4 regions of the Fructilactobacillus myrtifloralis genome follow, and region 1 is predicted to be linked to each of the others. Evidence: predicted binding sites of a transcription regulator. Region 1 holds the regulator's gene; each other region holds the start of a gene.
The links. Region 1 encodes CtsR, which represses protease genes until heat stress. Its sites were predicted from a motif close to TTGGTCAAAAAAGGTCAAANA; they were not measured.
Positions count from the first base shown of each region.

Region 1 (7,410 bases):
GAGTACGGGTGGTTCCGAACCTTTTCGGTCAGTTGCCCCCCTTCGTCATAGCCCACGTAACCAGGGGCGGATCCCACTAATCGACTGGTAGAGTATTTCTCCATGAACTCACTCATGTCAACCCGAATCATATCCGATTCAGATCCAAACATCGTGGCTGCCAACTCCTTAGCGAGCTCCGTCTTTCCGACCCCCGTGGGACCAAGGAAGAGGAACGAACCAATCGGCCGGTTTGGATCCTTCAAACCACTGCGCGCCCGGCGCACGGCCCGTGCCACGGCGGACACGGCTTCGTCCTGACCAATCACGTGCTTGTGCAAGTTGGCTTCCAAATTAATTAACTGTTCGGAATCCTCTCGTTGCAACTTCGTCACCGGAATTCCAGTCCACTCAGCCACAATCCGCGCTACGTCTTCTGCATCTTCTTGTAACTCATACTGATGGTTGGTGTTTTCTTGTTTGCGTTGCTTAGCACTTTCCGCCTGCAACCGTTCTAATTCTTGTTCAAGCTCCTGTTCGTGCGTGCGAATCGTAACGGCATCGTCAAAGCGTTGGTCTTCGATTGCTTGATCCTTTTCCCGCCGCGCGGTTTCCAGTTCCTGTTGCTTTTTCAGGACCGGACTGGTCCCTTGCAGTTCGTCAATTCGAACCTTAGCAGCAGCTTCATCCATCAAGTCGATGGCCTTATCCGGCAGGAACCGGTCGCTAATGTAGCGCTGCGATAAATCAACCGCTGCGTCAATCGCCGCGTCCGTAATTTGCACGTGGTGATGTTCCTCATACCGTGGCCGCAAGCCCCGGAGGATTTCCTTAGCTTCGGCTGGAGTGGGTTCGTTGACTTGAATCGTCGCAAACCGGCGTTCTAACGCAGCATCTGATTCAATGTGTTTTTGGTATTCGTCGAGGGTGGTTGCTCCAATCATTTGCAGTTCCCCACGGGCCAGGGCGGGCTTCAAAATGTTAGAAGCATCAATGGCACCCTCTGCGCCCCCGGCTCCAATCAAGGTGTGGAGTTCATCAACAAACAGGATCACGTTGCCACTGCTTTGAATTTCGTTAATCACTTTCTTCAAGCGATTTTCAAATTCACCCCGGTACTTGGTACCCGCAACTAGCGAACCCATGTCTAACATCATAATTCGCTTGTTCAACATGTCCTCGGGAACGGACTTTTGCACAATTTTTTGGGCTAAGCCTTCGGCAATCGCGGTTTTCCCAACTCCGGGTTCCCCGATTAACACTGGATTATTCTTCGTCCGCCGGCTCAAGACCTGGATGGCTCGTTTGATTTCCGCATCCCGACCTACGATTGGATCAAGTTGCCCATCCCGCGCAACCTTAGTCAGGTCCTTGGCGAGCGAATCAAGGGTCGGGGTTTGGCTTTCCGCGTTCCGTTTTTCCTGCGCGCTACCCACGCCCTGGTCCGGAACGCCCATCTTCCGAATGGTAATCTTGCGGACTTCTTCTGGAGTCGTGCCCAGTCCAACCATGATCCGGGCTGCAACGCCCTTTTCATCGGTTGTCAGTGCTAACAACAGGTGTTCTGGTCCAATCTTTAAGCTCCCGTACTGTTGGGCAATTCGGCCAGCAAGGGCAATTAATTCCCGCAGTTTAGGGGAATAATTCAAGTACGTAGCTGGTTCAACGGTTAGGTTGCCATACCCCACCCGTTGTTCAATTTCTTCTAAAACATCCTGATCGGTAATCGAGAGTTGCGTTAAGGTTTCGTAGGCAATCCCGTTTTTTTCGAGGGTTAACGCTAACAGGAGGTGTTCGGTTCCCACTGCTTGGTGTTTAAAGCTGCGGGCTTGGTCCTGAGCAATGCCCAGTACTCGTTTAGCACTGGGAGTTAATGAATCTGCCATAAATAAGTTCTCCCTTCGTCTAGCATTCGTACCGTAACCGCCCCAGGAGGGCTTTTAGGACGTTTGCTCTAACTTTTTCTTCGGTTTCAGCATCGGCAACTGCAATTGCCTCTTGAGATAAGATGGAAGAAATCATATTCACCTCACGGGCCGACAACATCCCGTTGTTATACAAGGTAGTGAGGATCTCTTCTTCATCCTTTTGGGTAATTCGGTTGCCAATGGACGCCACCAGTTGCTCGAAGACATCGGCATCGCTGGCAAGGTCAATTTGTTCAATCCGAATGTAGCCACCTCCACCTCGCTTGCTCTGCACCACGTAACCGTCGCGCAGGGTAAAACGGGTCTTGATGACATAATTAATCTGAGAAGGCACCACGTCAAAATGATCCGCAATGTCGGAACGGCGAATTTCCACTTCAGCAGTATCCGCACTAAGTAACATTTGCTTTAAATATGCTTCGATTGTATCTGACATACTTCGATGTGTCATAACCTCATCCCATCTCATCTCTGACTAATCTTGACATTAATTATATAATATCCACAGCAAATAACAAGCAAAGGGACTTCGTGACCGTGCCGATACAAAAAAGGTACCGCTCCAAATGAGCGAATACCTAGTTGTTGGTTACGATTAAATTAAATCGGGAAGACAGGATTCGAACCTGCGACCCCCTGGTCCCAAACCAGGTGCTCTACCAAGCTGAGCTACTTCCCGAGCAATGCACCTAGCAGGAGTCGAACCTGCAACCTTCTGATTCGTAGTCAGACACTCTATCCAATTGCGCTATAGGTGCAAAATATGAATGCAAATGCCGCGGACCGGGATCGAACCGGTATGGTCATTACTGACCGCAGGATTTTAAGTCCTGTGCGTCTGCCAATTCCGCCACCGCGGCAAAAGAAAAAGCATATAAAAAAGCGGAAGACGGGGTTCGAACCCGCGACCTCCACCATGGCAAGGTGGCGTTCTACCACTGAACTACTTCCGCATAATGCCGACTAGAGGACTCGAACCTCCGACCTCATCATTACTAGTGACGCGCTCTAGCCAACTGAGCTAAGTCGGCAAAAATAATGGATGCGGACGAAGGGACTCGAACCCCCACGTCTCAAAGACACTAGAACCTAAATCTAGCGCGTCTGCCAATTCCGCCACGTCCGCATGTTATTATTTTTACAAATGAGCCGTGGCAGGTTCGAACTGCCGACCCTCTGATTAAAAGTCAGATGCTCTACCGGCTGAGCTAACGGCTCATATAATGGAAGATACAGGGATCGAACCTGTGACCTCCTGCTTGTAAGGCAGATGCTCTCCCAGCTGAGCTAATCTTCCATGGGATGAGAAGCAAAACAATTACATCGTTTTGACAACTATTAAATCATAGCATCAGTTGGAAAAACCGTCAACATCTTTTTTCGCTTTTTTTCGCTTAGCACTCCCAAAGGAGAACTCTTTTCCTTATATTCATGTCAAAATCGCGGTCCTTCATCTTCCAGCCACTGACATTGGTATGTGAAAAGTCACACTTTCAATGTTATAATACTTGGGTACACAATTATCTTTAATTTCGAAAGGATGACAATTATGACGAAGAAACACCAAAAGGTAGTTTTAATTGGTGACGGGGCGGTTGGTTCCTCATACGCCTTTGCCATGGTGCAACAAGCAATTGCCGAAGAGTTTGTGATCATTGATGTTAACAAGGATCGGACTGAAGGAGACGCAATGGATTTAGAAGATGCCATTCCGTTTACTGCCGCTAAAAACATCTACTCTGGCGACTACCCAGACTGTAAGGATGCTGACCTGGTCGTAATCACGGCCGGTGCCCCACAAAAACCTGGTGAAACACGGTTAGACTTAGTTAACAAGAACCTTAACATCTTAAAATCGATCGTTACGCCCGTTGTTGACTCCGGCTTTGACGGCATCTTCTTGGTAGCTGCCAACCCCGTGGACATCTTAACTTACGCTACCCAAAAGATCTCTGGGTTCCCGAAGGAAAAGGTCGTTGGATCAGGAACTTCCCTCGATACCAGCCGGTTCCGGGTGGCAGTTGCTAAGAAGTTTGACATTGATCCTGCCAGCGTGGATGCTTACATTCTCGGTGAACACGGTGATTCCGAATTCGCTGACCTTGACGAAGCTTCCATCGGAAACGTACCGCTGTTGAAATATGCTGATGACCGTGGCGTTTCGAAGGATACCCTCTTAGAATTAGAGGATGACACCCGGAACAAGGCTTACCAAATCATCAACAAAAAGGGCGCTACGTTCTACGGAGTAGGAACTGCTTTGATGCGGATTTCGCGCGCTATTTTGCGGAACGAAAACGCCGTTCTTCCCGTGGGTGCTCCTGTCGATGGTCAATACGGCCTCACTGATACCTACATTGGAACTCCAGCCGTGGTAAATGCGAACGGAATTGCCGATGTCTTAGAAATTCAACTGAGTGACGAAGAACAAGCTAAGATGAGTGCATCTGCCCAAACCTTAAAGGAAATTACCCAAAAAGGAATGGAAGAAACTGGCTTAGCCTAAGCTTCCCGTTCAAAAAAAGAACCGTCTCGCACGTCCGAGACGGTTCTTTTTAATACATTTAACGTTTAACATTGATACTACCAATATAATTATAATTATTTATAGAACGATTCAATATTTTTTTTAAAAGATTTGGATTTTTTGTAACATAACTCTTTTTCTCTACATATACAGCAACATAATCGCCAGTGCAGCTAAATACTATATCACCACTTTTATTTTTTAATATAGTATTCCAACCGCTATAATAATCCATATCTTTAGATTCAGCGTGTCCGAGAATTATCAACTTAGGATTAAGCTTTCTTAAAATTGAATTCGGAATATGACCACTTTTACGACCATGATGCGGAGCTAATAAAATATCAATTTGAGGCCAATCCACAAACTCTTCTATTTTTTTAATGTAATCGGTCTCTAAATCACCCATCCACATAAACCTAGCGCTATTTTTAACAGAATATTTTATAATTGGTGAAATATTATTAGGGCTAATACTACTATTATTTACATTTTTAAGTTCTTCTTTAAAGATCTCATTTTTTGTGTCTGGCCATAATATTTTTAATCCGGAATAACCTCTAGGTTCAGCACAATTTAAGCCTAAATATCCTTCAAGACCTTTATCAATAAACTTAGCTCTATTACCATCTCTTAATTCACTATATTTTTTAAATGAAGTAGTGATTTCGTTTTTTTTAACCTTATTTTTAACACAATAAAATTTATCAATGCCAATTTTTTCATCTATCAATTCTATACCGTGAAAATGATCCTCATCAGGATGAGTAGAAATAAAATTCAATATTCCTTTTTTATTTTTAATACTTTTAATCTCATCCAATATTCTAGGTTTTTTTTCATCTTCGTTAAGATTACAATCAATAATTGAAAAATTATCAGAATTATGATTTATATAGGCCATATCGCCCTTATCAACATTATAAAATTTAACTATACTCATTTATCATTCCTCTTTCTTATATAATTTTCAACCAAAACATTGTTAGTGAATTTATAACCTAATATCAATGTAATACACCTAGTTAAAATAAACATACAGAATAAAAATATATGAACTTTATAGTTATAAAAAACAAAGGGTAACAATGGAAATAAACAGTACAATATACAAAAAATAATAGAAACAACCGTCAAATCTCTTGCTAACAAATAATCAGAATTAGAAAAGAAAACAATGTCTTCATTTTTCACTTTACTATATATTTTATACCATTCGTGATTCTCAATCATAGGGTCACTTCTGTTATTTATTTTTTTACCAATTTTTTTATAAAAATTTTGCATGTTCTTACTAGAAACTCTGTAATCTTTATAATTACCAGAAAATAACTTTGTGAAAATATTATTTCCAGGAAGTTTGGTTTCTTTACCAAAAACTAATAAATTTTTAAATTTAGTTGGTATCATATCATCTAAAATAATTGAATAAATATATATGATTCCTAAATTACCAAATGTAGAAAACAATCCAACAATAATTTTATAGAGTTGATAATTTTTAGATAATGAATTACTAGAAAATTTGGTGGAAAATAAAATTATGATAATTGCATTAGCAAATATAAAATATTGAACGTCCTTGTGCTTATAATCCTTCAAATTATTCATTTATATATTAGCACCACCATCGATATTTTAATTATTAATACCATACAACAACTTATTATTTAATGATTAGCACAGTAGGTTTGTAAGCGCCGCACCGCTTCGTGCAGGTTAGCCATACTGGTGGCATAGCTCGCCCGCACGTAGCCTTCCCCACCGGCCCCAAAGCTGGAACCGGGAATCAGACCAACCTTAGCCGTCTCCGCCACGTCCTGACAAAAGGCCGCGCTATCGAGGTCAAACCGGTCCGGAATCTTAGCAAAGAGGTAGAACGCTCCCTGGGGTTTTTCACACTGAAAGCCGAGGGCTTGAAAGGCCGTGTACAGATAGTCCCGTCGCCGTTCGTACTCCGCCCGCATCGGCGCAGCATCGTTCATCCCATTACCAAACGCCTCCGCGGCCGCTACTTGCGCCGCAGTCATCACGGAGGTCGACATCAGTTCCCGGACCTTAGCAATCTCAGTGACGAGGGCGGCAGGGCCCGCGATGACCCCAATTCGCCACCCGGTCATCGCATGGGACTTTGAAAGTCCGTTAAACAGGATCGTCTGCTCGGGGAGGTACTTGGCAAACGAAACGTGCCGGCCCGTGTAGGTTAACTCACTATAAATCTCATCACTCACCACCACGAGGTCGGTTTGCGCCACAACCTGCGCTAGAGCGTCGATTTGGCTAGCCGAGTAACTGCGACCGGTCGGATTGGACGGAAAATTCAACAGTAAGACCTTTGCGCGGGGATGCGCCGCTAACGTCGCTTGCAAGCGAGCAGGCGTTAAGAGAAATCCGTCTGGTTCGGTATTAATTTCCACTAAGTGGCCCTCATTCAATTCCACCAAGGAGTCGTAAACCGGAAAGGCCGGGGTCGGGAGTAACACCTCGTCGCCAGGACCAACGAGCGTTGCCAACGTAGCGTACATCGCTTCGGTTACCCCATTCGTAATCACCACCTGGGTGGCCGGATCGTAATCAAGCCCGTACCGCTCGTGTAGAAAAGCTGCGGCCGCGGTGCGAGTGGCTAGGCGGCCCCACGTTTCGGTATAGTGACTCTGATCCGCCATAATCGCTGCGATTCCAGCCTGTTTAACGTGCTCTGGAGTCGGAAAATCCGGTTCTCCGAGGGTTAAGGAAACCAAATCCGGAATCTGCGCCAGCTGTTCGCTAAAGCCGTAGATATCTGATAACCGGGTGTTACGAACGTTGGGTTGAACTGCTTGTGCTAAATTTACCATCTTAAACTTACTCCCACTGCATTTATTTTCAGCTTTCATCTAGTTATTAATTATTTTACACTATTCCTAAAGCGCTGAACTGAATTTCAGTTCACCCGTCCCCCATTTTACCCAAGGAGTCCTTATGAAAATTAATCAA
Region 1 is NZ_CP097116.1:598,706-606,115, forward strand. Features, by position in the region: gene M3M35_RS03160 (ATP-dependent Clp protease ATP-binding subunit) at 1-1,865, opposite strand, end outside; gene M3M35_RS03165 (CtsR family transcriptional regulator) at 1,885-2,358, opposite strand; tRNA gene M3M35_RS03170 (tRNA-Pro) at 2,513-2,586, opposite strand; tRNA gene M3M35_RS03175 (tRNA-Arg) at 2,592-2,665, opposite strand; tRNA gene M3M35_RS03180 (tRNA-Leu) at 2,682-2,767, opposite strand; tRNA gene M3M35_RS03185 (tRNA-Gly) at 2,789-2,860, opposite strand; tRNA gene M3M35_RS03190 (tRNA-Thr) at 2,865-2,938, opposite strand; tRNA gene M3M35_RS03195 (tRNA-Leu) at 2,951-3,033, opposite strand; tRNA gene M3M35_RS03200 (tRNA-Lys) at 3,053-3,125, opposite strand; tRNA gene M3M35_RS03205 (tRNA-Val) at 3,132-3,204, opposite strand; gene M3M35_RS03210 (L-lactate dehydrogenase) at 3,457-4,413, shown strand; gene M3M35_RS03215 (ComEC/Rec2 family competence protein) at 4,472-5,377, opposite strand; gene M3M35_RS03220 (hypothetical protein) at 5,374-6,045, opposite strand; gene M3M35_RS03225 (aminotransferase class I/II-fold pyridoxal phosphate-dependent enzyme) at 6,105-7,271, opposite strand; gene M3M35_RS03230 (Xaa-Pro dipeptidyl-peptidase) at 7,396-7,410, shown strand, end outside.

Region 2 (7,410 bases), 110 kb from region 1:
AAAGGGACTAACCCTCTCTAAACTGACGTATGACATGGATCGCAATCTATAAAAAAAGCTTGGAGCAACGAATCGTTGCTCCAAGCTTTTTTAATGGTTATTTATTTTCTGGAAGTTGGGTGGCAACGGTGGCCTGAATCCATTCGTTACCTCCCAGTGATAACCAGGTATGGTGGTGCACTTGGACTTCCTTGAAGACCTTCCAAACGGAGCCGGCGGGCAGAGCTTCGGGATAGGGATTAGCAACGCGGGGCTCAGGGTAGACCGCCGTACGATGCTTAATCCGGACGCGATAGTAAACGGGTTGCACTAGCCGCCAATTGTCGTGGCGGTAGTAGGCGACTAAGGTTTGGGTTATATCTGTAAAGATTCCGTCCCGGTCTCCCGCTAGAAAGTGCAGTTGGTAGCCCGGTAAGTGGGGGAGTTCGATGTGATAGGGTTCGTCACGGTTCCCATCGATAAATTGGGGCGCACCTAACAAGCGGTTGGTGTCGTAGTCAAAGCAATAGATTGCCACCGGGGCCGCTTTCGTGGGCGCATAAATTAATTGGACCACCTGTTGGACACTGGTGACTCTGGTTGTAAGCCCGGTCAGGGTGATGAAGGTGTAGTTTTGAATAACCGGGATGTGTAGGGACAGATAGGCGCCGAGCTTGGTCTTCATGATTACGGCCGGCCGCAGGGTCTCGCCCTGGTTAGTATTGAATTGAACGAGCACCTCTGCTTCGCGCTCCGGGAGCGGGGGCGTTGCCGGTTGGGGATTGGGAACGGGTACGCTGCCAGTTTTCTCCGTTTCTGGAGTCGGTGCCGGTTCCGGTTCCGGTGTGGGCTCTGTTTGATGCGGAGTTGCGGGTTTTGATCGAAATAGATTCTGCAAGAATTTGAACATTGGTTGAACTCCTTCCTCATGGCTTAATTTTAGCATGGAGGGGGAAAAAAGAAACCCCCAGCTACCAGAGCTGGGGGTTTTTAAAGCGCTGCTTATTGGGCTGAAACGTGAAGCTGGTGTTGGTCATCAACGTCTGCTACTAGTTTCTTAGCATCGGGATGATCTAACAGGTAACTAGCCGTCGGATCTTCAATTTGGTCTTGAATGACCCGCCGTAAGGGCCGGGCACCCATGGCTGGATCGTAACCAAGTTCAACTAATTGTTGCTTAGCTGGTTGGGTTACCGCCACGTTGATGCCAGCGGTTTGCAAGTTTTGGTTCATGTCATCGAGCATTAAATCAACAATCTTGAGCAGATCTGATTTTTGCAGTTGGTTAAACTCGACGATGCCATCAAACCGGTTCAGAAATTCGGGTTTGAAGTAGGCGCCTAACTTGTTGAGGACCGAGTGGGTCTTGCCGTGGGCGGCTGCCCCGAACCCAACGTTTGATTCTGCGTTCGAACCGGCGTTACTAGTCATGATGATGACCGTATCCTTAAAGGAAACCGTTCGGCCTTGCGAATCGGTTAAGCGACCGTCATCAAGCACCTGTAAGAAGGTGTGTAAAACATCGGGATGAGCTTTTTCAATTTCATCGAAGAGGATCAGGCTGTAAGGATGGCGCCGCACCTTTTCGGTTAACTGACCAGCTTCGTCGTAGCCAACGTAGCCGGGGGCTGCTCCGATTAGCTTTGCGACGGACTGGGGTTCTCGGTATTCAGACATGTCGAACCGAATCAAGGCATCCTTGGAGCCAAAGAGTTGGTTTGCTAACTGCTTAGCTAGCTCAGTTTTTCCCACTCCGGTTGGACCGACGAACAGGAAGGAGCCAATTGGACGGCCAGACTTATTAAAGCCAATCCGATTCCGCTGAATGGCTTTGGCAACTTGGTTCACCGCCTCGTTTTGGCCAATCACGTGTTCTTCAAGCTTGTGGTCTAGTTGTTTTAGTTGCGCCTTTTCTTGTTCCTCTAAGTCACCAACCGGGATGTCGGTAATTTCTTCAACCACTTGTTGCATGTCTTTTTCTGTGACCGTGTTGTTATTGGTGTTGTAGTTACGAGCCCCTTTGTCCCGTTGGGCTTCTAGTTGTTTTTCCTGGTCGCGGTAGAAAGCAGCTTGTTCATAATCTTCCTTGTGGAGGGCCGCTTCCTTTTGGCGTTCGGCCTGGGCAATCTCTTTTTCAATGGCCTTCGGATCGATAATGTTGAGGGTCAGGTTCTTCCGTGATCCGGTTTCATCGAGTAAATCAATGGCCTTATCCGGGAGATACCGGTCATTGATGTAGCGGTTCGAAAGATTAACTGCTGCTTCAATGGCTTGATCGGTATAGTGAACGAGGTGATAGTCCTCGTAGTTCTTTTGCAAGCCCTTCAAAATTTTTACGGTTTGCTCTGGACTCGGTTCGTTCACCATGATGGGCTGGAACCGGCGTGCCAATGCCGAATCCTTTTCAATGTCCCGGTATTCTTTCAGGGTGGTGGAACCAATTAATTGGAAGTCCCCCCGGGCCAGTGATGGTTTTAACACGTTCCCGGCATCGAGACCGCCTTCAGAATTGCCAGCGCCCATGATTTCGTGAATTTCATCAATGAAGAGGATGATGTTTGGATCAGCCTTAACTTCCTTAATGAGTTGTTGCATCTTTTTTTCAAATTGACCCCGAATCCCGGTTCCTTGAATGATTGAAACCATGTCAATTTGAATGATCCGTTTGCTTTGTAATTTTTGGGGGACCGTTCCATCGGCAATTTTTTGCGCGAGTCCTTCGACAATCGCCGTTTTCCCGACTCCGGCTTCCCCAATTAACACGGGGTTATTTTTGGACCGCCGGTTTAAGACCTCAATGGCCCGGGCCGTTTGTTCGTCTCTTCCGATGACAGGATCGAGTTTTCCCGTCCGTGCTAGTTTGGTTAAATCGGTTCCGTAAGTTGCTAAAATGCCTTTTTGACCGTTGTTGCCGTTGGAACCTTGCGTTCCGGCAGCCCCGTTTTGATTACTTCCTTGCATGGAGCGAATTAAATCGTCTAGATTTCCAAATCCGTATGCACCTTGTTGTCCTTCCATTGGTACAACCTCCTTTATGGTTCTGGTCTTTTTGACCTTTATTGACTAATGCCATGTGATTATTATTATACTCACCTCAAAGCGGGTTTCAAGTAATTACACTGCCCCCCTTGCAACGTGATTTATGATAGAATAAATGAGAAGAACAGAAAGGAAGCGAAGCCAATGGAACCAACCAAGGAAGCGTTTACCGCCCAACTAGAACAGCTGCAAAATGGAAAGCTCCAAGAATTGACCGTGCAACCTGATCAGTTTTTTACCTTTCAACAGGCGTTTATGGATTATCCCACGCGGAAGCGGGTGGTTGGTACGGCCCAGGAAAATGGCGTGGTTGTTTATCACTATGCTAGTGCTAACTAATCACGGGAACGAGGGCGCAAACGCTTGTATTTTGATGGATATATTGGTAGGCTTAAACTATAAATATGGTTACAAAGGGGTGCGTTGATATGGAAAAACGTCAATTTAAGATCACTGCGGAAACTGGGATTCATGCTCGTCCAGCAACTTTTTTGGTTCAAACGGCTAGTAAGTTTGACTCAAACATTACGTTGGAATACGAAGACAAGACGGTTAACTTAAAGTCAATCATGGGGGTTATGTCACTCGGGGTCGGCCAAAACGCGGTTATTACAATTACTGCTGATGGTGATGATGCGAAGGATGCCCTGGAAGCAATCGCAAAGACCATGAAGGATGAAGGCTTAATCGAATAGTCATCGATTGGGTGTTAAAAGAGTTGCTACGGCAACTCTTTTTCTTTACCGACATGATTTGCAAAGGATGGGCGAAACCAATATAATTCTAGTTGTTTATCGTCATTTGGAAAGGGTGGACCGGCAGTTGAAGATCGGCTTATTTACAGATACATATTTCCCGCAAGTAAGTGGGGTAGCAACTTCCATTAAAACGCTGCGGGATGAATTGGAACGGCGTGGGCATCAGGTCTATATTTTCACGACTACGGATCCAAACGCAAACGAGGACCAAGAAGCAGGCATTTACCGGTTTTCCAGTATTCCCTTTATTTCGTTTACAGAACGGCGCATTGCGGTTCGCGGGTTGTTTCAGGCCACGCAGATTGCCAAGAAGTTAGGGATTGACTTGGTGCACACCCAAACTGAATTTTCGATGGGAATGATTGGGAAGTTTGTGGCCCGGAATCTGAACATTCCGTGTTTGCACACGTACCACACAATGTATGAGGATTACCTGCATTACGTGGCGAACGGCCGGTTGTTAAAACCGATTCATGTAAAGGAAGGAACGCTAGCGTTTTGTCATCACTTGGACGGCATCGTGGCTCCCAGTAAACGGGTGCTCGATAAGTTAACCGACTACGGGGTCAAAAGCCCCATTCGGATTATTCCGACGGGAGTTGACTTACAACACTACGAGGCAGCTGCAACTGGAGACGTCCGGGCTGAGTTGGGCTTAACTGCTGACCAACCCGTGCTGTTATCCTTGAGTCGGTTAGCCTACGAAAAGGACGTTGACACCCTAATTGACCAGATGCCGACGATTTTAGAGGCCGTTTCTAACGCGCACTTGGTGATTGTGGGGGACGGACCCGCGGCGGATGATTTACATGCCGAAGTGGCTCGGTTAGGGCTGCAAGACCACGTGACCTTCACGGGCGAAATTAATAACCAGAATGTAAATGCGTACTATAAAATGGCCGATTTGTTTGTTTCCACCTCGAACTCAGAATCACAGGGGTTGACGTACATTGAAGCTATGGCAGCTGATACCAAGGTGGTTGTAGCGTCCAGCCCGTATACGGATGATTTAATCAATGACCCTTCCTTGGGCAAAACCTTTACAACGTTGGCGGAATTTAGTGCCGACGTGATTGATTACCTACAACACCCCGCTGCCTTTCCTGACAAACCAGAATTGCGCCAGCAAAAGCTGCATGACATCTCGGCCGCTTACTTTGTTGATCAGGTGAGCGCTTTTTACCAGGATGCTGTTTCCCGCTACGTGGGGACAGAAAATAAGGAGTGATATGGTCATGCTGAAAATTGATATGTTTTCAACGGCGACAAAGGTTAAAGGTCAGGGAGTGGGGAGCGCGTATACCGAACTAATTCGGTTGTTGAAGACCCATTTTCCCAATGAATTTGCAATTGAGATTAATCGCTATAACCGGGCGGACATCAGTCATTACCATACAATTAATCCGACCTTTTATTTGTCGACCTTTAGCCGTAAACGGGGCCGCAAGATTGGCTATGTGCACTTTCTGCCGGAAACTTTAGAAGAAAGTTTGAAGCTACCGGTCGGACTAAAACAGTTGTTTTACCGGTATGTAATTGCGTTTTACCGGCGCATGGACCAAATTGTCGTGGTCAATCCAACCTTTATTCCAGAGCTCGAAAATTACGGAATTCCCAAAGACCGGATTACCTACATTCCGAACTTTGTAAGTAAGGATGAGTTTCACCCGGTTCCAACGGCGGAAAAGCACCGCTTACGGACACAATACGGCTATTCGGAACGGTTCACGGTAGTTTGTACGGGACAAGTGCAGACCCGCAAGGGCGTTTTAGACTTTGCTAAACTAGCGCAAGCTAATCCGGACTACCAGTTTATCTGGGTCGGAGGCTTTTCGTTTGGGAGTATGACCGCTGGGTACAGTGAACTGAAACAGCTGGTGGAAAATCCGCCCGCTAATTTGAGCTTCCCGGGGATTGTGGAACGGGAGCACCTGGTGGACTACTATAATTTGGCGGATGTGTTCTTGTTACCGTCATATAACGAGCTATTTCCAATGTCAGTTTTGGAGGCCTTTTCGTGTGGGTTGCCAGTTATTTTGCGTGATTTACCCCTGTATCAACAAATTATTGCGGGATATTATGCCCCCGCTCAGACCGTAGCGCAGATGAACGACTGGGTGCACCGGTTGGCCACGGACCCAACGGAGTGGGAGCAATATCATCAAAAAGCATTGGCGGCGTCTGACCATTATTCAGAAGACCACCTAGCGCACATTTGGCATGATTTTTATCTGCAGCAGGCGCAGATTGAGAATGCGAAAGGAAAATCCCATGTCGAGAAGTAATAAAATTTCACTACTGATCATGCTCGCCATTGGTGTACTGATTTCCTGGTACGCAGTGCGTGACATTCAATTTAGCGTTTTAATTCATGATCTTTCATCAATTAATCCCGGGTGGTTGTTAGTAGCGCTCGGATGTATTTTGCTCTACTTTTTCTTGGAGGCGGTGGTAACTTACGTCCTCGTGAAAAGTAGTACCCCGAACTTTTCGTTTCGCAATGCGATTCGGGTCCCCTTGGTAGAACAACTCTTTAACGGCATCACGCCGTTTTCTTCTGGCGGGCAACCGGCTCAGCTAGTAGTGCTCTTACAAGCCGGCGTGGACGGAGGGAAGGCTAGTTCCGCTTTACTGATGAAGTTCGTGGTTTATCAAGCCATGATCGTGCTGAACTTTGTTGTCAGTCTACTCATTGGGTTTCACTACCTCATCGACACGGTGCACTCGTTGGCCATCTTTGTGTTGTTTGGATTTTTAATCCACGTGGTGGTGATTGTCGGCCTGCTAATGATTATGTACTGGTATTCAATGACCAAAAGGGTGATTAACTGGTGTTTTAAAATCGTTAGCTGGTTTGTAAGCGAACAAAAGTACCAAGCTTGGAAGCAAACGTTGAACGAAAAAATTGATAATTTTCACTATGAAAGTGTGCGGATCGCCCACGAATGGAAGCTGATGGGGAAGGTTTGTGGATTAACCTTTCTCCAGCTGTTCTTTTATTACCTAATTCCTTACTTTGTGATGCTTGCGTTGGGCTATTACAATGCAAACGTGGTGATGGTGACCAGTTTAGACGTTCTGATTTTCCTAGTGATTTCGATCTTTCCAATTCCCGGTGGGGCTGGGGGTGCTGAATACAGCTTTGAAAAGTTGTTTGGCAGTTATATCCACAGTTCCAGTAAGCTGGCGCTTGCCATGATTCTGTGGCGCTTGTTGACTTATTATTTAGGGTTAGTCTTAGGACTCGTAGCGTTGATTGTTAAGCCGAAACCGGCCAAAGTTAAACATGATTAAGCGGAAAAAATGGAGGAAACAAGCATGACTGCTTTTTTGAAACGAATCCGCCAATTTTTTAATACAACGATTGGGTTTTATTGCCTAGTTGTATTTCTTTTTTGGCTAAAAACCTATTATTGTTATAAGACGGACTTTACGCTGGGGGTTTCCGGGGGGATGCAGGAATTCTTGCTGGCCGTCAATCCCATCCCGTCAGCAATGCTGTTGTTTGGGATTGCCCTGTATTTTCGGGGCAAGCTCTCCTACTGGCTGATGCTGATCATCGACTTTTTACAGTCAACGTGGATTTTTGCAAACATCCTGTACTACCGGGAGTTTTCCGACTTCTTATCGATGG
Region 2 is NZ_CP097116.1:485,381-492,790, reverse strand. Features, by position in the region: gene M3M35_RS02600 (C69 family dipeptidase) at 1-52, shown strand, start outside; gene M3M35_RS02595 (MucBP domain-containing protein) at 98-889, opposite strand; gene M3M35_RS02590 (ATP-dependent Clp protease ATP-binding subunit) at 982-2,997, opposite strand; gene M3M35_RS02585 (hypothetical protein) at 3,163-3,357, shown strand; gene M3M35_RS02580 (phosphocarrier protein HPr) at 3,447-3,713, shown strand; gene M3M35_RS02575 (glycosyltransferase family 4 protein) at 3,841-5,004, shown strand; gene M3M35_RS02570 (glycosyltransferase family 4 protein) at 5,012-6,061, shown strand; gene M3M35_RS02565 (lysylphosphatidylglycerol synthase transmembrane domain-containing protein) at 6,048-7,070, shown strand; gene M3M35_RS02560 (LTA synthase family protein) at 7,095-7,410, shown strand, end outside.
Region 2: the regulator CtsR is predicted to act here: its motif matches at 3,026-3,046, upstream of M3M35_RS02590 (ATP-dependent Clp protease ATP-binding subunit).

Region 3 (7,410 bases), 720 kb from region 1:
AAGGGCCGGTTCAGCTTTAACATCAAGGGGGGCCGGTGTGAAACCTGTCGTGGGGATGGAATCCTTAAGATTGGGATGGATTTCCTACCGGATGTGTACGTTCCCTGTGAAGTTTGCCATGGCAAACGGTATAACGCTGAAACGTTACAAGTTGAGTACAAAGGCAAAAACATTGCTGAGGTGCTTGATTTGACGGTGCAAGAAGCTCTCGATTTCTTTACCGCGATTCCGAAGATTACGCGGAAATTGCAAACGATCGCGGACGTGGGCTTAGGCTACGTTAAACTTGGTCAAGCGGCGACGACCCTCTCGGGAGGAGAAGCCCAGCGGATGAAGTTAGCCTCAGAACTACACAAGCGCTCCTCGGGAAAGAACTTCTACATTTTGGATGAACCGACGACCGGTTTGCATACCGACGACGTCAAGCGGCTCCTACAAGTCCTGCAGGCACTGGTTGACGAAGGCAATACGGTGTTAATCATTGAACATAACATGGATGTGATTAAGCAGGCCGACCACGTAATCGACCTGGGTCCAGAAGGGGGCGCCGCTGGTGGGCAAGTTGTGGCCACCGGTACGCCAGAAGAAATTGTGCAGGTTGCCGCCAGCTATACGGGGCAATACTTAAAACCAATTTTAGCGCGTGATACGAAACGCACGCAGGCACAGGCAAAATAACTTACTAAGAATCGTCAGTGACGGTTCTTTTTAATTAGGGATGAAACACCCGGTATGTTATACTGAAGCAAAGTTTGGAGGCTAGGACGATGCGAAAAGATGATCAGTTAGTTGTCATAACTGGAATGAGTGGGGCCGGGAAGACCAAAGCATTACAAACCTTTGAAGATTTGGGGTATTTTTGCGTGGACAACCTGCCAACGGCGTTGATGGGTAAATTTACGGAATTACTGCGGACGTCCAGTGAAATTAACCAGGTGGCCGTGGTGTTGGACCTCCGTTCGGCCAAGACCAGTCAAGAAGTGGTTCAGACGTTATTAAAAATGGCGCAAAGTCAAAACGACCACGAGACGGTGCTCTTTTTAGATGCAGCGACCGAAAAATTAGTGTCCCGCTACGAAGAAAGTCGCCGGGACCATCCCCTCGCCCGGAACGGTCGGGTTGTGGATGGAATCGAAAAGGAACGGGAGCTGCTAGCAGGGGTGCGCAAGCACGCAAACTGGGTGATTGATACTACGAACCTCAAGCCCCAGGATTTACGGGCGCAGATTATCCAGCGCTTTGAACACCATCAGTTTGAACAATTCCACGTGGAATTAATGTCATTTGGGTTTAAGCACGGCTTGCCACTGGATGCTGACATGGTCTTTGACGTCCGCTTCCTTACGAATCCCTATTATCTGCCGGAACTACGCGAGCAAACGGGACAGGATCGGGCGGTTTATGACTACGTGATGCAACAACCCAGTGCCGACGAATACTTTAACAAGGTCTTATCGTTGCTGGAGTTTGAGTTACCCCAGATTAGACAAAGTTCAAAGGCTAGTGAAACAATCGCGATTGGATGTACCGGGGGACAACACCGCTCGGTGGCCATGACCGAACGCCTAGCTCACCAGTTACGGGAACTCGGCTACGTTGTAAACGTAACGCATCGTGACATTCAACGGCATAAAGGAGCATCGTAATGGTAGATAAGGTGGCAAAACGAATTGATCGACCCCGAATGGTTGTGATTGGTGGGGGAACGGGCTTGCCCGTCATTTTGCGCAACTTAAAGAAGCGGGACGTTGACATTACCGCCGTGGTAACGGTGGCCGATGATGGCGGCTCCTCCGGGATTTTACGGAATTACATTAACGTGTTACCACCGGGAGACATCCGGAACGTGTTGGTGGCGTTATCGACGTTACCGCAATTGGAATTAGATATCTTTCAGTACCGGTTTAAATCCTCCGACAAGTTTTTATCGGGACACGCGATTGGAAACCTAATTATCACCGCGCTTTCAGAAATGGAAGGGGGCTTCTTTGAGGCCGTCCAGGTGCTAACCCAGATGATGCGGGTGGACGGGCATGTCTATCCGGTGTGTGATGAGGAACTCGTGTTGCACGCCGAGTTTAGCGATGGTAGTACGTTAGCCGGAGAAGCCGAGATTACGGCAGCTAAAAAGCTGATTAAACGGGTGTGGGTGGAAGCGTCAACCAATGATCACACCCCGCAGGCCGTTCCCGCGGTAATTGATGCCATTATGAATGCCGATCAAATCGTCTTAGGGCCCGGGAGTTTGTACACCAGTATCTTGCCTAATTTAATGGTTAGTAACGTCGGCAAGGCGGTCATGGCGACGCCCGCAGAGGTGGTTTATATTTGTAACATCATGACCCAAAAGGGCGAAACGGATCACTTTACGGATGCCGACCACGTCCGGGTGCTAGACCGCCAGTTAGGTCAGCAGTTTGTCGACACCGTGTTAGTCAATAACCAACCGGTCCCCGCGAGCTACATTGACCACCAACGCTGGGGGGATGAATCCCAACCGGTGCGTCACGATTACCAGGGGCTTAAGGACCTTGGGTGTCGGGTGATTTCGTCTGATTTCTTGGAACTAAAGCATCACGGAGCCTTTCACAACGGTCAATTAGTTTCTGACGAGCTAATTCGGCTCCTCGGGCAACCGAAATTTAACCACTAGGAGAAAAGCGAATGTCGTATGCAAGTGACGTTAAAAAAGAGTTAACCCGCCTGGAAGTTCATCGCAACAACGCCAAAGCAGAACTAATGGCCCTGATTCGCATGAACGGGACTTTAAAGCTCTCCAATAAGCAGTTATCCCTGGAAGTGCAATCGGAAAACTCGGCGATTGCACAACGGATCTACCGCTTACTGATGCAGTTTTATCACATTCGGGCGAACGTGGTGGTGCGTAAAAAGATGAAGCTCAAAAAGAACAACCTCTACGTCGTCCGGGTTCGCCACCAGGTGGAGGAGTTACTGGACGACCTGGGGATTCTTGATCACTACCAAATCCGGGAACGGGTGCCGGTTGAACTTTTAGAAGATGATTTGCAGGTGCGTTCGTACCTTCGGGGCGCGTTTTTAGCCGGTGGTTCCGTGAATAATCCACAAACATCGCGTTATCACTTAGAAATTTACTCGGTCTATGCCGATCACAGTGAGATGTTGACCGAGATGATGAATCAGTACCACTTGGGGGCCAAGCAAACGAAGCGACGCAGTGGCTACATCGTGTATTTGAAGGAAGCCGAAAAGATTGCCGATTTCCTCCAGCTAATTGGGGCCACGAATGCAATGTTGAAGTTTGAGGACATCCGGATCGTGCGCGACATGCGGAACTCGGTCAATCGGTTGGTTAACTGTGAGAATGCTAATATGAATAAGGTGGCCAACGCTTCGACCCAGCAAATCGAAAACATCCATTTGATTCAGGACCGGGTGGGCTTAGAATCCTTACCGCCCAAACTCCGTGATGTGGCAGAAACCCGCTTAAAACACCAGGAGGTCAGCCTGAAAGAACTGGGGAACCTCGTGGCTAATGGCCCAATTTCCAAATCAGGGATTAACCACCGGTTACATAAGTTGAACGAGGTGGCAGAAAAATTACGTACGGAAGCATAAAAAAACCACGAGCATTTAATGCTCGTGGTTTTTTAGTTCGCGTTATTTTTTGTCATCACTGTTTTTCATGATGCCATCAATCAAACCGTAATCAACGGCTTCAGAAGCGGTCAGGTAATTATCCCGTTCCGTATCGCGATCGATTTTTTCTAGTGGCTGGCCGGAGTGTTCTGCTAAGAGCTTGTTAATCATTTTCCGTGCTCGCAGAATTTCCTTGGCAGCAATTTCAATTTCAGTTTGTTGCCCTTGGGCCCCACCAGATGGTTGGTGAATCATGATTTGGGAGTGGGGGAGGGCAAACCGTTTCCCCTTGGTCCCAGCCGTGGCTAGGACACTAGCCATGGAAGCAGCCATCCCCATGACGATCGTTTGCACGTCAGCTTTGATGAAGTTCATGGTATCGTAGATGGCCATCCCAGCGGTAATCACACCACCGGGTGAGTTGATGTAAAGGTAAATGTCCTTATCGGAATCTTGGGCATCCAAGAAGAGAAGTTGCGCAATCACGGCGTTGGCCATGTTGTCTTCAATTTCTCCGGAAAGCATGATAATGCGATCTTTTAGTAATCGTGAGTAGATGTCATATGCGCGTTCACCTTGAGGTGAGTTTTCAACGACAGTTGGAACTAATGGCATAGTTGAATCCTCTCTTTCTTATTTAAGTTTAATTGGAATTTTTTAATTCGTAAGTTCATCTTACAATGATGGTCAACCAAGGTCAAACAAAGAGCTTGAGAGAAATTAAATTCTAATTGTAGTAATATAATGAATATATGTGTTTATTCTTTGATTTTTTCAGAAAAATCAGCTAATGTATCAATTTTAACTTCCATTCCAGTGTCTTCAGATAAGACATCCTTTAATAAATTCATTTTTTCCTTATATTTAGAATCATCAAGGTCTATATTATTTATAACTATCTGAATATTCTTATTTTTCAATTTATTTTTTACATGTGTTACTTGAAAGGAAAGTTTTTCTAAAGCATTATCTAAAGAACTATCTTTTTTGTAATCAAAAGTAAAAGGGGCAACTACTGAATTTTTTGTTTCTATAGTAAAAACAGGTTTTTTATTGTTTTTAGAAAAAATTTTACAATATACATTAGTTAAATGAGCGTCAGTGTTTTTTATCTGCTTTTTTAATAAAGCATTGACTTTATCAACAGTAATTCTTTGGTTTTTAGGTGAATCATAATATAAATATGTTTTTGTTAAATCGTTGATCTCTTCTTTTAAAGGTTCACTTATCTCAATTTGAAATACTTTACTAAACCAAAATTCATTAACATATGGTTTTGTTTTTTCTTCCAAGTAATTGTCATTTTTAATAAATTCAAAACGATCATCATTATCTAAATTTAAATTATCACTATCAAATTCATAACTTAAAGATTTAAATACTATATCTATATAATCGGGATCATATTCATCATCAAAATAATATATTCTTTGTTTATTATTAGTCTTTTTAAATTTGCTTATAGGGATATCTGGACAATGAAAAACAATGCCAACATTAAGAGATTCATCTCTAATTATATCTGGGGTATATTTTAAAATTGAATAATAAAGTTTATGTTTCATTGTTTTCTCCTCCTTTCCATCCTGGTAATTCATATCTAATTTGATTTAAGATTCCATTATAATTAGCAAATCTAAATTTAACAAATTTTTTGCATTGATCTATTTCATTTTGAGGAATACTCCATTCCGAAGGAATGTTAATAAAAAAATTTTCAAAATCATTATCTTTTAATTTATTGATTTTTTGGCATATTCCATCAAATGGACTATTTCCATGAATATATTGGTTTAAGTAACTAAAATATTTTTGTCCTTCTAATTCTATTAAAAGGGGTGGTGTTATTGAATCCTGAATTAATTCGCTGTTAGTCCATAAACCGTTTCTAATTATATGTGTATGGTCTATCATATATATTTTTTTATTTTTTTTATTGTATATTAAATTACCCGGATTACTATATCTGTCCTCATTTAACATTAACTCGTCAAATAATAAGATACCGGGGATATCATCTTTATTAGAAGAAGAACTAATTAGAAGTGGATTAATATTAGTAATACCCTTAGTATATTCAACCGCAAAGCAGGGACCACTACATATATTCAAATCACTTATTTTTTCATCATTGCAACTCTTAATCGCTTCATTTGAAAGGTTGGCTATATCGAAATTTAATATGGGAAGTCCTAATTTTTTTGCAATTCTACTAGAAATTAACTCATTGAATGCAAATTTATATGTTTCAGTATAGTTATTAAATGTTTTTAAAATATACAATTTTTTGTTGTTTGCTGAAGCTAAGACAGGTTTTGTAACTCCGGCATTCATTAATTTATTAATACTAACTATTTCTATAATATTAATCACTCCCCTTCATATGTACTAATTTCATTAAAAAATATATTAAATTAAGTAGATGAAAGTTAGATTTATTTTAGCATAAACTAATACCTTTTATTTGAAAATTAGATATTATATAAGCTTAGATATGAATAAAAAAGCAGGTGACCGTCGTCACCTGCTTTACAATGCGCCACGAGGGAATCGAACCCCCATCTCAAGAACCGGAATCTTACGTGCTATCCATTACACTAGTGGCGCGTCAGAACACTCTTATTATATTAACGGAAATCACCAAAATAATCAACCCTTAAATTAAAAGTGTTTTAGTTGCATTCAAAAGGCGATTTGCTATACTAAAAATCGTAGTTGGCAAGCGACCGGCTACTAATACACGGGTTATAGCAAGCTATCCTGGTTGGGAAGGGAATCACTGACATTTCCTGACAAAAGTGGTACTATAATTATGTATTAAAATTTAGATATTCCTGAAGGAGGAAGCCGATTATGACTGTAAAAATTGGTATTAATGGTTTCGGACGAATTGGTCGTCTTGCATTTCGTCGGATTCATGAACTTGGTGCAGAAGGGATCGAAGTTGCAGCAATCAATGATTTAACAACCCCTTCAATGTTAGCTTACTTATTGAAGTATGATTCTGTTCACGGTCGTTTCCCTGGTAAAGTGGAATCAACTGAAGACTCAATCATCGTTGATGGTAAGAGCATTCCGGTTTACGCAGAACGTGATGCAAAGAACATTCCTTGGGTTAAGAACGATGGTGTTGACTTCGTACTTGAATGTACTGGATTCTACACTTCCAAAGAAAAATCACAAGCACACTTGGACGCCGGTGCTAAGCGGGTCTTGATTTCAGCTCCTGCTGGTGACATTACTACGGTTGTTCCAGGGGTTAACTTGGACGTCTTGAGCCAAGACGACAAGATCGTTTCTGCTGGTTCATGTACTACTAGTTGTTTAGCACCAATGGCTTACTGGTTGAACAAAGACTTCGGTGTTAAAGTTGGTACCATGACGACTGTCCACGCTTACACTGCTACTCAAGCATTGCAAGATGGTCCACGGAGCGCTAAGTTTGCTAACAACCGTTCTGCTGCCGTTAACACCATTCCTCACAGTTCTGGTGCTGCTAAGGCCATTGGTTTGGTTATCCCAGAATTAGATGGTGCTTTGAAGGGTCACGCACAACGGGTTGCTACGATTGACGGTTCTTTGACTGAATTAGTATCTGTTCTGGACAAGAACGTTACGGTTGACGAAGTTAACGATGCCATGAAGAGCCACGAAAACGAAGCTTACGGTTACAACGATGACTTTATCGTTTCTTCAGACATCATTGATGATGACCACGGTTCCATTTTCGATCCTAACCAAACTGAAATCGTTGAAAACGATGGTTTACAATTAGTTAAGACGGTCGCTTGG
Region 3 is NZ_CP097116.1:1,339,746-1,347,155, forward strand. Features, by position in the region: gene uvrA (excinuclease ABC subunit UvrA) at 1-678, shown strand, start outside; gene rapZ (RNase adapter RapZ) at 768-1,646, shown strand; gene M3M35_RS06645 (gluconeogenesis factor YvcK family protein) at 1,646-2,653, shown strand; gene whiA (DNA-binding protein WhiA) at 2,665-3,597, shown strand; gene clpP (ATP-dependent Clp endopeptidase proteolytic subunit ClpP) at 3,640-4,233, opposite strand; gene M3M35_RS06660 (DUF3037 domain-containing protein) at 4,377-5,183, opposite strand; gene M3M35_RS06665 (HipA family kinase) at 5,173-5,991, opposite strand; tRNA gene M3M35_RS06670 (tRNA-Arg) at 6,154-6,225, opposite strand; gene gap (type I glyceraldehyde-3-phosphate dehydrogenase) at 6,472-7,410, shown strand, end outside.
Region 3: the regulator CtsR is predicted to act here: its motif matches at 4,302-4,322, upstream of clpP (ATP-dependent Clp endopeptidase proteolytic subunit ClpP).

Region 4 (7,410 bases), 470 kb from region 1:
GATAGTGAACAAGACCAATTGCATCAACATGATTCAGATTTTTCCATGCCCAGTAAATCGCGGTTAATTCATTGTAGTTAGGATTTTTACTAGAAATGTTATCCCCAGTATTATCTAATTGAAAGCCAGTTTGCCCAGCGAAATTTTGATCAGCACCAACTAGAATGGGGAGATACAGGTTTCGATCTGATGGCATGGGTGCAGCTTTGTGAGTAGCAACAAGAATTTTAGTTTTCAAACGGAGTCCTCCATTTTCGAATCAATTAATTTCCATTCTTAATCTTATCATTTTTTGGTCGGAAAAGTTAGATACCAATTGAATGAGACCCGAACTTAAAAAGGCCAGCTACTATTTTTTAGATAAGTAACTGGTCAATTTATTTTAGGATAGTTTCGCTGTTGAATTTAGTAAATTAGTGAGTCGCCAGTTTTTTCAGGAACCAATTAGCGCCACTGAAAAAGATAGCCATAAAAATTAGTAAACAAATTAGTTCCAACCAGTTCCCCTGAAAGATACTATTCCCACCTAATGCATAGATGATTGAGAGCGGAATCGTTCCCAAACAAGCGGACACCGCAATCAGTTGGGGACCGAATTGTTTCTCATCATTAGCAGCCTGTAAATCGACGAGGTAGGAAGGAATGATGGGAATCGCATAGCCAATCACGAGTGCCATCAGGGGATTCTTACTGTGTTTAAGGTGATCAGCAAAGCGATTGTGGCGATATTGCTTTTCTAAATCGTTTTTCATGAAGGTGATTAGCCGTAAGGCGGTTAAGTTCCCTAGGCCAATGCTGATTGCATTCATGATTGTGCCTGGAAGGGTTCCAAAGCATATTCCTGCCAAGACGGCGATCGGCATGACTGGGATCCCCGGGACCACCGTTCCAAGGTAGAGTAACAGCATCACCAGGGTGATGTCGGTTGCTCCGTGGCTCCGAATTTCATGGATGGCCCGGGGGCGTTCTGCTGGATTGAACATCATCTTGATTTGGGGCTGATAGTCCTTAAAGATTAACAATAACAGTAAGAGCCCGAGTAAAACGGCGCCCGTTTTTAAGAGTGTAATTTTACGAAAATGGGGAAAATGCATAACTAGTCCTTTGGGTCCTCATTATTTAACGGCGTGTTACAAAACTTGCTTGGCAATGAAGGTAGCATACTTTGGTACTCCTGTTTGATTGGGATGAGCCTGATCGTCATAGAGCCAGTCAGGGTGCTTAGCAACGTAATCATTCCAATCAATGACATAGAAGTGGGGTTGTTTCTGCTGTGTTTTTTGAAGCAACTCGTTGTTTTGATTTTGCCAAGGTTGGGAAGGAATGTGGTTATTAATCCAGAAAACGTGGCGGTTGGGGCCAGCAATTTTACAAACTTCACTGATTGTTTCTGGTTTAATCGCACCATTAGTTCCTAATCCAATGATAACATTTTTTCCCAGTAATCCCTGACTTTCCATGGTTTTTAGGGAAGCAATGGCGGCATCCGGCTGGCGTGAAACCTGCGCATCAATGTAGAGCTGCGGGAAAATCTTTTGGAGATCATCGCGTCCTGCTAGCATAACGGAATCACCAACGGCACTTCCAGAAAGTTGTTGGGCTTGTTTTAACTGCGCCTTAGTTAGGCCGTCCTTTTGAATCTTGGCTGCATCAGTTGAGGTGCTTTTAACCTTTTTTCCGCTTTTAATTTGCTGGGCCAGCTTTTTGTTATACTGCTTTTCTTGTTTGGTATTTTTCTGAATTTGTTTGGCAAGGGGAGAGTGGTTGGCGACCTTTGGATCCACAATGGTTGACTGGATGACGCCTACGCTCCCACACACGATAATGAAAGCTAGTAGAAGTCGTCTGAAGGTGATTTGGGCGAAGAAAGCGGATAAACGCCGTAAAGCGTTGCGGTAGTCATAGTGGCTGAAAGGGACCTCCACGTACCGATACGATAATTCGGAGATGGCGAGGACGAGAGCGATTTCGATTCCAGCATACAACCACGGGTGGGCAGCCAAGTTTGGCACCTTGTCACCGAAAAAGACAAAGACCGGAAGTTGGTAGACGTAGATTTCATAGCTTCGTGACCCAATCCAGTCAAAGACCGGATTGGTTAGTGCGCGGTTCCACATGCCAGGGATAGCAACAATGGCCCACATTGCGAGCACGGTTAAGACCGAGAAGAGGAACATGCCGCCCCGGTAGAGGAACGCCGATTGGGCACCAACCGTGAGGATGATGAGCGCCATTCCACCGATTCCTAGGGCACCAACCAGGGCAAAGAAGAGGCGTTGGTGGTGGTTCGGGTGCTGAAGCACATGACTACTAGGCCAAAGGACAGCTAATGCGGCTCCAAGTAGAATCGAGAACATGCGGGTATCCGTTCCGTAGTAAACGCGACTAGGATCTACACCCGGATGGAACAGGAGCGCCATTAAGATGCCGGACCCGATGGAAAGGAGGAGGGCAATTATGAGGACACTACGATTGCTTTGACGGCGGTTTTTAAACCAGCGGAGCAGGAATAAGACGATCAGTGGCCAGATTAGATAAAACTGACCTTCGATTGAGAGCGTCCAGAGGTGGGTAAAGGGTGATTCGGAACCGGCAAATTTTTGAAAGTAGGATTGCCCGTTGGCAATCTCAAACCAGTTGTAAACGTAAGTTAAGTTGGTTAGAATACTCTGCCACAGGTTGGCAAGCAGGTTTCGTTGAAAGAACGTAATGTAACCGGCAGTTGCAAATAACATGACGATCAAAGTGGGGTAGAGCCGCTTAAGGCGTTTATACCAAAAATGACCGTAATGAAATTGACCCGTGGTGTGATATTCGTTTAAGAGGTGATCGGTAACTAGATAACCAGACAGGGTTAAGAAGACTGGGACCCCTAAATAACCACCGCTAAAGATGGTGGGATTGAAGTGATACAGAATCACGCAAATTACCGCTAACGCTCGTAGACCGGTAAATCCGGTAATAAAGCGATAGTTAGGACGCTCAGTTGGCATAGTTGGGGAAACCTCTTTTGCAAAATTTATTTGACACGCCTTTAATGATATAACCGTGTGAACGCCGTTACAATAGCAAATGTAAAATTAAGAAAAAAAAAAGAACCCGTCGCGAGACGAGTTCTTTTTAAAGCTAATTGAAGCACTATTTAGTTGCTTTTTCAGCAACGTGATCTTCTTCAATCCGTAACGTATTGTTTTCTTTATCAAGGACCGCCTTGATATCTTTCACATCTTGGTGATCAAGGTAGTACATGGCAATCTTGTCACGAAGTTGTTGTTCAATGACACGCCGCATTGGACGAGCGCCCATGGCTTCATCGTAACCTTGTTCCATCAACCAATCCTTCACGTCTTGGGAGATGGAAAGCTTCATCCCCTTGCGAGCTAACGTGTTGTTGAGGTCTTCAATCATCAAGTCGACAATTTGACCCAAGTCTTCCTTAGATAGGTGAGAGAACTCAACAATGGCGTTAAACCGGTTTAGGAATTCGGGACGGAAGAAAGGAGCTAAGCGATCCATGATGCTTTGGTTCTTTTCTTCGTCATTTGACATGGCGTTGTTACCAAAGCCGGCGTTGGAAGTAGCAATAATCACTGTGTTCTTAAAGTCCACCACGTTTCCTTGGCCATCAGTTAACCGACCATCATCCATTACCTGGAGTAGGAGGGTGATTACTTGTGGGTTAGCCTTTTCAATTTCGTCAAGTAGCACGATTGAGTATGGATTCCGACGAACTCGTTCCGTTAACGTGTTACCGTTATCGTTGTAACCAACGTATCCAGCGGTGGCCCCGATCATCTTAGATACCGCAGTTTCGTCTTGGTATTCTGACATATCAAGCCGGATGATGGAGTCCTGGTTGTTGAACATGTCCTTAGCTAATTGCTTAACCAATTCCGTTTTACCAACCCCAGTTGGTCCAACGAAGAGGAAGGAACCAATTGGACGGTTACCTTCGTCAAAACCAGCTCGGTTCCGACGAATAGCGTTAACTACAGCATCAACGGCTTCATCTTGACCAATGATGTGTGATTTGAGCCGAGAGCCCATGCCCTTCAACCGTTCCATATCATCAGAAGTCATTTGTGAAACCGGAATTCCAGTTAATCGTTCAACTGATTCAGCGATGTCAGCTGGTTTAGCAACGGGAGTTTCGGAGTTGTCAGACTGATTATTGAGTTGTTTTTCTAACTCTTCAATCTTTTCCTTGTCCTTAGCTGCTGCTTCGTAGTTTTCAGCTTTAGCATCAGCGTCTTTTTGGTCCTTAGCAGCCTTGAGTTCTTTTTCAAGACTAACTTTGTCAGTAACCGGGTGCTTAGCAGCCAAGTGAGCAGCCGTCATATCAACGAGGTCAATAGCCTTATCTGGTAAAGAACGCTGTGGAATGTATTGTTCGGAGTAATCAATCGCAGCCTTTAAAGCATCATCTGGTAATTTAACCTGGTGGTGATCTTCGTAAGACTTACGGATTCCTTGCAAGATTTCAAAGGTAGTTTCTTTGCTAGGAGCGTTTACCGTAACATCGTTGAACCGTCGTGCTAAAGCAGCGTCCTTCATGATGGTGTTTCTGTATTCGTCTTGGGTAGTAGCACCGATTACGGAGATGTCACCACGAGACAATGCTGGTTTCAGAATATCTGACAGACCCTTGCCTCCATTTTCATCACCGGAAGCACCAGCCCCAACAATTTGGTGAATTTCGTCAAAGAAGAGGATGACGTTTTTACGTTGTTCAACTTCCTTAACTAATTTTTGAATGTTTTCTTCGTAAGCACCACGGTATTGAGTTCCGGCTTCTAATGAAGATAAGTCAATCGAAATGATATCCTTGTCCTTAATCGTAGCAGGAACTTCACCCTTCACGATCTTTTGGGCTAAGCCTTCGACAATCGCAGTCTTACCAACTCCGGCATCACCAACTAAGATCGGGTTGTTCTTAATCCGACGACTTAGAATTTCTGCCGTTTCTTGAATTTCTTGATCACGACCAATAACAGGATCTAATAAGCCCTGCTTAGCTTCATCAGTCAAATTACGACCGATTTTGTCAAGATAACTTTCTTGTTTTTGATTTGCTTGATTTGCTTGATTTGCTTGGTTAGGAGTAGCGTTATGCTGACCATTTTGACCTGGAATCCGGCCCGTCCGGCGCATTTCGGCAACTTGTTCAGGGGTAAGCTCGTGCCCGTTAACCACGTAACGTGCGTTCGGGTTGTTACCCATGTTGTTGAAGAAGCTGTTAAATAAGTCATCCATTCCGTTGTTTCCAAATGGATCGTTTCCAAAATTGTTTGCCATAGAAAAATCCTTCTTTCCTAAGTTAGTTGCCAGGTAGTTTTAATCACTACCGTCTGAGGTTTATCTCAACCTCTGACTTAATTTTAACCAATTTTAACCAAAAAGAACAGGATTTAGCTCAAAAAAGTCAAAAAAGGTCAAATTTTTGAAATGTCAAAGTAACATAAGTTAATGATGCTCGCAAGACCCGCGGGAATTGAATGTTTTAAAAACTGCCGTAGTTTGGTAAACTGTAAGTATTGTCGTTTACAGATAAGTAGATAAAGGAGATTTTCAGGATGGAAGAAAGTCGGTTACAGCGAGATCAACAGCCGAAGAAATCGCATCATACTAGAAATATTATTTTGACGATTATTCTGGTCCTGTTGTTAGGGGTAGTAGCATTTGGATCCTACAAATACTTTGCCGTTAAGAACGCCGTTGACAAATCTTATAACAGCGCAGGAATGAAAAAAGAACGGGACACAAAGGCCCTCCTTAAGAACAAAAAACCCATTTCAATTCTATTAATGGGAACGGATACCGGTGAACTGGGACGGAAATATAAAGGTCGGACGGATACCATGATGGTGGTAACCATTAACCCCCAGCAACACAAAACGTTAATCACTAGTATTCCGCGGGATACGGCCGTTAACATCCCTGGATTTGCTGATCAATCACCAGCTAAAATCAATGCCGCTTACGCTTACGGAAGTGCCAAGACCGCAATTCAAACGGTGCAACAAATGTTAAACGTGCCGATTGATTATTACGCCATGATTAATATGAAGGGACTCGTCCAAATTGTTGATCAAGTGGGGGGAGTGACCATCGAACCCGAATTAACTTTCGATTACGAGGGCTACCACTTCACGAAGGGGCAACCAACCAAGATGGACGGGAAAAAGGCGCTTGCTTACTCCCGGATGCGGTACGATGATCCGCGCGGTGACTTTGGTCGGGAACAACGGCAACGCCAGCTGCTTGAGGGAGTCGTTACCAAGAGTGGTTCGGTTACTTCATTGTTAAACCAAGGTTTCATTGATTCAATTGCCCAAAACACCCAAACCGACTTACAATTTTCTGATTTATCGGCAATTGCGACCGGTTACTTATCCGGACGGAAAAACATTGAGAACACTTATTTAAGTGGTCAATCAGGTGAAATGATTGATGGTCAGGATATGGAAGTTACTCCCCAAAATGAGTTGCAAAAAACAACCAACCAGATTCGTAACAGTCTTGACTTGCCAAGTGCAACCACTGGAAAGATTGCTTTGAATTAAAGGAGAATATGGTTAAATGGAATATTCTAATTTGCAATATTTTTTATTCAGGTTGGCGAACATCTTAAGTGGACGCTCATTGATTATTATCGTGGCTATCATTATGATGGTTGGATTTGTCATTTTCTTTAGCTATGACATTTGGAACAACGGTCCCGTTTTTTTGGATAACGATGAGCCAACGGCGAAGAACAAACATGGTCGTAAAAATAACAAAATTGATAAGAAAGAATTAGCGATGATTCTAATTCCACTAATTCTGGTATTTGGAATTTTTACGGTTAAGTCAATTGTTTCTCGAGTTGATAGCCCGGCAACGATTACTAATGATTCGAAACGGGTACTAGCAACCCGGGGACGGGTGGTTGACATTGACCGAAAAGACGGGGCAGTGTTAATCGCTACTAATGCTCAAAAACGGCAACGACCGCTGCTTGCCAAGTTAAATGGTCGGTTGGTATTACCATATTCGCCCAAACCAGTTTTTATGTACGATGGTCTAAGTCTCAATCGGAATACTCTACTTGATTTACAAGTTGGAGATCCAGTTAACGTTTGGGTTCATCCGTTTAAAATGAAATATAAAAATTATTCTAATTTCCCCGAAACCAAGAATGCGAAAGATGAAGTTAATTTTTTGAATAAGGCGAAAGTTAATGGAGAGGTATCTAAACGATAGATATCATTTAAATCTAGGAAAGGAATTGATTAGTTGAAGATCTTGAATAAGCTGAAAACCATTAGCGTCAAAAATCAATTGTTTCTTGTTGCTTTTGCTTTGTTAGTTATTAGTGCCAATTTTCGTTATACGACGTTTCCCCACACATTTGCTGGATTCACTAAAGTG
Region 4 is NZ_CP097116.1:1,067,435-1,074,844, forward strand. Features, by position in the region: gene M3M35_RS05295 (DUF4422 domain-containing protein) at 1-238, opposite strand, end outside; gene M3M35_RS05300 (TVP38/TMEM64 family protein) at 414-1,094, opposite strand; gene M3M35_RS05305 (acyltransferase family protein) at 1,131-2,993, opposite strand; gene M3M35_RS05310 (ATP-dependent Clp protease ATP-binding subunit) at 3,139-5,295, opposite strand; gene M3M35_RS05315 (LCP family protein) at 5,574-6,563, shown strand; gene M3M35_RS05320 (hypothetical protein) at 6,616-7,242, shown strand.
Region 4: the regulator CtsR is predicted to act here: its motif matches at 5,419-5,439, upstream of M3M35_RS05310 (ATP-dependent Clp protease ATP-binding subunit).